DNA from 2 places in the Bacillus sp. GB_SG_008 genome. Region 2 is predicted to be linked to the other one. Evidence: riboswitches for the same ligand, from Rfam matches in the RefSeq annotation. Region 2 holds a riboswitch; the other holds the start of a gene.
The links. A riboswitch is a leader RNA that binds a small molecule or an ion and turns the genes downstream of it on or off. The one in region 2 is predicted to bind S-adenosylmethionine.
Positions count from the first base shown of each region.

Region 1: linked by a shared signal. The riboswitch ahead of ACTDJC_RS17925 (MetQ/NlpA family ABC transporter substrate-binding protein) and the one ahead of ACTDJC_RS02555 (bifunctional homocysteine S-methyltransferase/methylenetetrahydrofolate reductase) in region 2 are both predicted to bind S-adenosylmethionine.

Region 1 covers NZ_JBPZSK010000007.1:104,474-107,893, forward strand. The annotation lists gene ACTDJC_RS17915 (methionine ABC transporter permease) at 1-167, opposite strand, end outside; gene ACTDJC_RS17920 (methionine ABC transporter ATP-binding protein) at 142-1,182, opposite strand; gene ACTDJC_RS17925 (MetQ/NlpA family ABC transporter substrate-binding protein) at 1,195-2,007, opposite strand; SAM riboswitch class I at 2,099-2,213, opposite strand; gene ACTDJC_RS17930 (ABC-F family ATP-binding cassette domain-containing protein) at 2,391-3,420, opposite strand, start outside.
Region 2 covers NZ_JBPZSK010000001.1:518,463-521,882, forward strand. The annotation lists gene metC (cystathionine beta-lyase) at 1-395, opposite strand, end outside; gene ACTDJC_RS02550 (methionine biosynthesis PLP-dependent protein) at 392-1,504, opposite strand; SAM riboswitch class I at 1,578-1,697, opposite strand; SAM riboswitch class I at 1,899-2,009, shown strand; gene ACTDJC_RS02555 (bifunctional homocysteine S-methyltransferase/methylenetetrahydrofolate reductase) at 2,083-3,420, shown strand, end outside.

The sequences.
Region 1 (3,420 bases), on a different contig from region 2:
ATTTTATTCTCTAGTTGCCCGCCGGGACGTGTTAACACAAGTGCTACACCAAGCGGAAGCGCAATGATAATTGAAATAAAAAGAGCAATGCTTGTCATTTGAAATGTTTGAATCGTTGCTTCCCATATTACTTCACTCCACTCACCCAAAAAGGACTTGCTGGTCATGTTCTTTTCCGCCCCCTTCTACAATAATTCCCTGTTCTTGTAAAAATGATAATGCCCTATGTACTTCTTTTGTTTCTCCTTTCATATGAACAACTAATTTTCCATACGCCTCATGCTTCAGCTGGGTGATGTTCCCCGATAGAATATTGGGATACACATTAAAGCGCTTTGTCGCAACAGCAAGTGCTGGTTCACCAGATGAATTTCCAATAAACGATAACGTAACGATTTCACCATTCTTTTGTAATTCAACCTGTAATACGTTAGGAATTTTTGAAGCAAATGAACTGTTTACAAACTTTTTAGTTGTGTCATGCTGCGGATTCGTAAATATATCTCTTACCTTACCGCTTTCTACAATACTACCGTTTTCCATTACCGCTACGCGATCACAAATGCGCTGAATAACATTCATTTCATGCGTAATCAGTAAAATCGTAATCCCAATCTCCTCATTAATTTCTAAAAGCAAATCTAAAATAGATTCTGTTGTTTCCGGATCTAATGCACTTGTTGCTTCATCACTTAGTAATATTTCTGGTTCGTGAGATAGGGCGCGGGCAATCGCGACCCGTTGTTTTTGTCCCCCTGAAAGTTCATTCGGATACGCATCTTTTTTTTCAAACAATCCAACAATGCGCAAATATTTTTCTACCCTATTTTGAATCTCAGCCTTTGTAACTCCTGTAAGTCGAAGCGGAAGTGCTATATTTTCATATACAGTTGCTGTTTTTAATAAATTAAACCCTTGAAAAATTATGCCAATTTTTTGCCTTGCCTGTGCAAGCTCATTTGAAGATAAAGATGTTAAATCTTTTCCATTTATAAGAACATGACCAGTCGTCGGCCTTTCTAATAAATTGACGCAGCGGATTAACGTACTTTTCCCGGCACCGCTATATCCAATAACTCCAAATATTTCTCCTGTTTTCACAGTAAGCGATGTACCTTTAAGTGCTTCTACTTTCCCTTTTTCTGTTTCAAATATTTTAGATACATTCTGTAATTCAATCATGCACTTCATCCCCTACCACGATGGCAATACAGCTCCATCAAATTTTTTCTCAATAAATTCTTTCACTTCTGGTGATTGGTAAGCTTTCTTAAACTGCTTTACGACTGCATCATCTTTATTATCTGAGCGAACAACGACCCAGTTTACATATGGCGAATCTTTTCCTTCACGGAAAATAGAATCTTTTGCTGGATGTAGTTTTGCACCCATTGCAAAGTTTGTATTAATGGCAGCTGCTTGTACTTCACTTAACTGTGTTGGCAGCTGGGATGCTTCTAGTTCAACAATTTTTAAGTTTTTAGGATTCTCTACTACATCTTTCGCGGTTGCCTTCTCTTTTGCTTTTGGATCAACTTTTAATACGCCCGCTTTCTCAAATAATTTCAACGCGCGTAATTCATTTGTTGGATCATTCGGTACCGCAATTGCATCCCCTTCTTTTAAGTCCTTCACATCTTTCACTTTCTTTGAATAAATCCCCATTGGAAACGTTACTGTTGAAAATACTTCTGTTAACTTCATTTTGCGTTCTTCTTTAAATACATCTAAATATGATTTCGTTTGAAAGCTATTCAGATCAATGTCTTTTTCATCTAACGATACATTGGGCATTACATAATCATTGAACACTTTAATCTCCACTTGTAAATGATCTTTTGCAGCTACTTCTTTTACTTTCTCCAAAATTTGTTCATGCGGCCCGCCGGTTACGCCAACAGTAATTTTCTTCTCATCTAATGCCTTAGCATCTTTTGTTGAATCTAGGCTGCATGCCCCTAGTAACAATACAGCTCCGCTTACAATACTTAATAATAATTTCTTCATCTCAGTTCCTCCTTAGTTTCTATCTTTTTGACAAAATAAAAACACCTCTCTAAAGTTAAGAGAGGTGTCCTATATATAAAAGTAGCTTCCTCTCTTATCTTCCAAAACGATAATCGTTTTGCTGGAATTAGCACCTGAACTTACCGTTTCGTAAGTTTGGTTGCCGGGCTTCATCGGGCCAGTCCCTCCGCCTCTCTGGATAAGAGTATCGGTATAAAGTTGTCAAAAACTATGTACCTTATACTAAATCTTGTAAAACATTTTGTCAACATGCTTTTCTGAATTTTTTTTATTCTCGAACAATAAAGCGAAACTTCCCCCATTGGGGGGCTTACTGCTCAAAAATAGCGGGATAAAGGAGCTATACGCTCCTTTGATATCCCTTATTTTATCTCTTTGCGCCACCCCTGCACATGCCAAACTTGCGTCACCCAATCTTCATAAAAATCTGGTTCATGAGAAACTAGTAACACCGTACCTTCATATTGCATGAGGGCTTCCTTAAGCGCTTCCTTTGCTCGAATATCTAAATGATTAGTCGGTTCATCTAAAACAAGTACATTACTTTCTGTTAACATCAATTCACATAAACGTACTTTCGTTTGTTCTCCACCACTTAATGAGTAAAGCCGCTGCCCAATATGTTCTTCTGTTAAACCGCACCTTGCTAGGGCCTGCCGAATTTCTTTTTGAGTCATATCAGGTCGCAATGACCATATTTCCTCAATTGGTGTTTGTTCTGAAGCAAATTCTTCTTGTGCAAAATAAGCTGGATTTACTCGCTCTCCTATTTTCACAATACCACTTAAAGGCTGCAAATGTCCCAATAGTGTTTTTAACATTGTTGTTTTCCCAATACCGTTATAGCCGACGATGGCAATTTTTTCACCGCGCTTTACCTGTAAATCAATTGGCGGGAATAAGGGCGCTGTGTAGCCAATTTGCATATCCTTTGCCTCTAAAATCCGGCTCACAGGATTACAGTAAACATGAAACATAAAACGTGGCTGCAGTGCAGAAGTTGGTTTTCCGATTTTTTTTATTTTTTCTAATACTTTTTCGCGGCTTTTTGCCTGTTTTGCTTTACGAATTTTATTCTTTTGAATAAAGTCCTTTAACTTTCCAATTTCTCTTTGCTGCCTATCATATGCCACTTGTAATTGCTGTTTATTTTGTTCATAGTTTTTTATAAATGTTTGATAATTGCCTATATAACGTTTCATTCCTTTATGTTCTAAATGATAAATTACATTGGTAATTTCATTTAAAAACCCTTCATCATGCGAAACCACAATGTAAGCATGTTCGTAATTTTTCAAATACCCCATAAGCCATTCAATATGAACGTTATCGAGATAGTTTGTTGGTTCATCAAGTAATAAAACATGCGGTTCTTCTAATAATAATTTTCCT
Region 2 (3,420 bases):
GTGCGTTCTACTTCTTCTAAATTTGTCATGTCAACGAATGTGTGAGAAACGCCGTATCGAGAGAGAACTTCAGTTACAATTCGATATGTACCTCCGTATACGTCTTCAGAAATAAGAACATGGTCTCCTTGTGATAAAAGAAGAAAAGCTGTTGAAATAGCAGCCATGCCAGATGAGAACGCAAACCCTTTGCTCCCGCCTTCTAGTAAAGCAATTATTTCCTCGAGAGCTTCGCGCGTTGGATTTCCAGAGCGACTATAATCATATTTTCCAAATGCATCTACATCAAATTGATGAAATGTGGATGTGTTATAAACAGGAACATTGACAGCTCCTGTTTGTTTGTCATGCTTAAAACGATTATGAAGTAAAAGCGTATCTAGTGAATAACTCATATTCTCACTCCTTCTTTTACTTGTTTAAGTGCTTGCTGTAAGTCTTGAATTAAATCATCTTGATTCTCAATTCCTACAGAGAAGCGGAGCAGACGATTACAAACGCCGCGGGCAGTGCGAATGTCTTCTGGTATATCGGCATGCGTTTGTGTTGCTGGGTATGTAATGAAGCTTTCTACGCCGCCAAGGCTTTCTGCAAACGTAATAAGAGACAGAGATTGTAAGAATGGATCAATCCATGCTTCTTTTTTCAGTTTAAAAGAGATCATACCGCCTTTTCCCGGATAAAACACATCGGTTATAGATTCTTCCCCTTGTAAATAGGCAACAATTGCTTTTGCGTTTTCTTCATGCTGCTTCATGCGCAGTGCTAATGTTTTCATGCCGCGTATTAAAAGCCAAGAATCAAATGGGCTTAACACAGCTCCAGATGCATTATGATAGTGGGCAAGTTCCTCGCATAGTTTTGCACCTTTAGCAACGACAAGTCCGCTTAACACATCGTTATGACCTCCTAAATATTTTGTAGCACTATGCAGGACAATGTCCGCTCCAGTTGTTATTGGTTGTTGTAAATACGGCGTGTAGAATGTGTTATCAACAATAAGAAGCAAGTTGTGCCGTTTTGCAACGGTAGCAACTGCTGCGATGTCCGTTACTTGCATAAGCGGGTTTGTTGGTGTTTCGATGAAAATTGCTTTTGTATTTGGTGAAATTGCTTTTTCAATTTCTTGTATATGCTGCGTATCTACGTATCTACATCGCACATCCCATTTTTGTTCGTGCTCTGTAAATAAACGATATGTTCCGCCGTATAGATCTTCAGAGACAATAAGTTCGTCACCAGACCGGAATAGTGAAAGGACAAGAAGAACAGCAGCCATTCCTGAGCTACAGGCATAGCCTTGCTCTCCTTGCTCTAAGTCAGCGATTGCGCGCTCTAATAGAAGACGTGTTGGGTTTCCTGTTCGGGAATAATCAAACCCTGTTGACTTTCCAATTCCTTCGTGGCGGTACGCAGTGGAGAAGTAAACGGGTGGATTGACTGTTCCTGTTGTTGTTTCACTGCGATTTCCAATTTGGGCAAGCTTCGTTTCAATTGTAGACATAATAGAATTCCTCCTTATACAAAATAAAAAAGCCTTCTAAGAAGAAGGCTTATATATGACGAATATAGTCTTCTTCTTATCTGTCAAATCAGTTCTCAATTTGCTGGAATTAGCACCTTATTAACAAATAAAAAGCTTGTTAATGGTTGCTGAGGCGTCAATGGGCCAGTCCCTCTACCTCTCTCGATAAGAATTCGAAATATGAAGTTTTTTATTATGTTTTTTACTTTACAACAAATTTAGAAAGAAGCGCAAGTATATTTTGAATAATTTTATTTTTCTTTATTTTCGTTGACTTTCTCACTTTAACATGCTAAATTAATGAAAAAATTAACAAAGATTGTTAATGAGTGAACGGATGATGTTTACTTTTAGCATTCACAATAGAATGAAACTCTTATCAAGAGTGGTGGAGGGAAAGGCCCTGTGAAACCCAGCAACCTTCAAACAACATGTTTGAGACGGTGCTAAGACCTGCAGAACAAATTGTTCTGAATGATGAGAGGAGGATGAAATGCTGTCCCCCTCTTCATTGAGAAGAGGGGGTTTTTTATATTAGAAAGAAGAGAGGGAGATATGTGAAATTACTAGATTTATTGCAAAGAGGAATTGTTATTGGGGACGGGGCAATGGGAACATTGTTGCACTCTCATGGTTTACAAAGCTGCTTTGAAGAGTTGAATTTATCTGAACCGGAGCGGATTATTTCGATTCATAAACAATATGTTGCAGCCGGAGCAGATGTTATTCAAACAAATACATACGGAGCAAATGAAGGAAAACTTCGCATGTATGGATTGGAGGATCGCGTAAGAAAAATTAATCGTGCCGCTGTAAGACATGCAAAAGCAGCTGTGACAGAAAAGAATGCAATTGTTGGAACAATCGGTGGTATGAAACACATTGGAGCAGTTACAACGACTGATATGGAACGAGAATTTATGCTCTTAGAGCAAGCAAATGCCTTACTAGAGGAAAATGTTGATGGGCTATTATTAGAAACCTTTTATGATGAATTTGAATTGCTTCATGCAGTGAAAGTATTACGAAAGCAAACAAACGTCCCTCTTATTGCACAGCTTGCTCTTCACGAAGCTGGTACAACTCAAAATGGAAATAGTGTAGATGGTGTATTGAAGCGGCTTATAGAGTATGGTGCAAATGTGGTCGGATTAAATTGTCAATTAGGGCCGCTTCATATGATCGAATCTTTTAAAACAATAGCAATTCCTGAATATGGTTATTTATCTGCATATCCAAATGCCGGTCTTCCTAAATATGTAGAAGGTCGTTATGTATATGAAGGAAGCCCTGCTTATTTTGAAGAGATGGCGCCAGAATTTATTAAGCAAGGAGTTAGGTTACTTGGTGGTTGTTGCGGTACAACCCCTGCTCATATCGAAGCAATGAAGCGGGCACTTGAAAATGAGCGTCCTGTAACAGCTAAAGAAGTTGTAAAGCGTGCAGAAGTAATAGCAACGAAGCGTGTAAATACAGTGGATCGAATTACATTAGCAGAAAAAGCGAAGAAAGAAACGACAGTGATTGTTGAGCTTGATCCGCCAAAAACTTTGGATACGCAGCGTTTTTTTGAAGGAGCAAAAGCGTTGAAGCGTGCGGGAGCAGATGCTATTACGTTAGCAGATAATTCTTTAGCATCACCTCGTGTATCAAATATGGCGATGGGTGCGTTATTAACAAAGCATGATATTCCTGTACTGACCCATTTAACGTGCCGTGATCATAATGTAATCGGGCTGCAGTCTCATTTACTTGGATTAGCAGCGCTCGGTATGGAGGAAGTATTGGCATTAACAGGGGATCCAGCACGTGTTGGTGATTTTCCAGGTGCAACATCTGTATATGACCTTTCTTCTGTAGAGCTCATTAAAATGATTAAAGAAATGAACAATGGG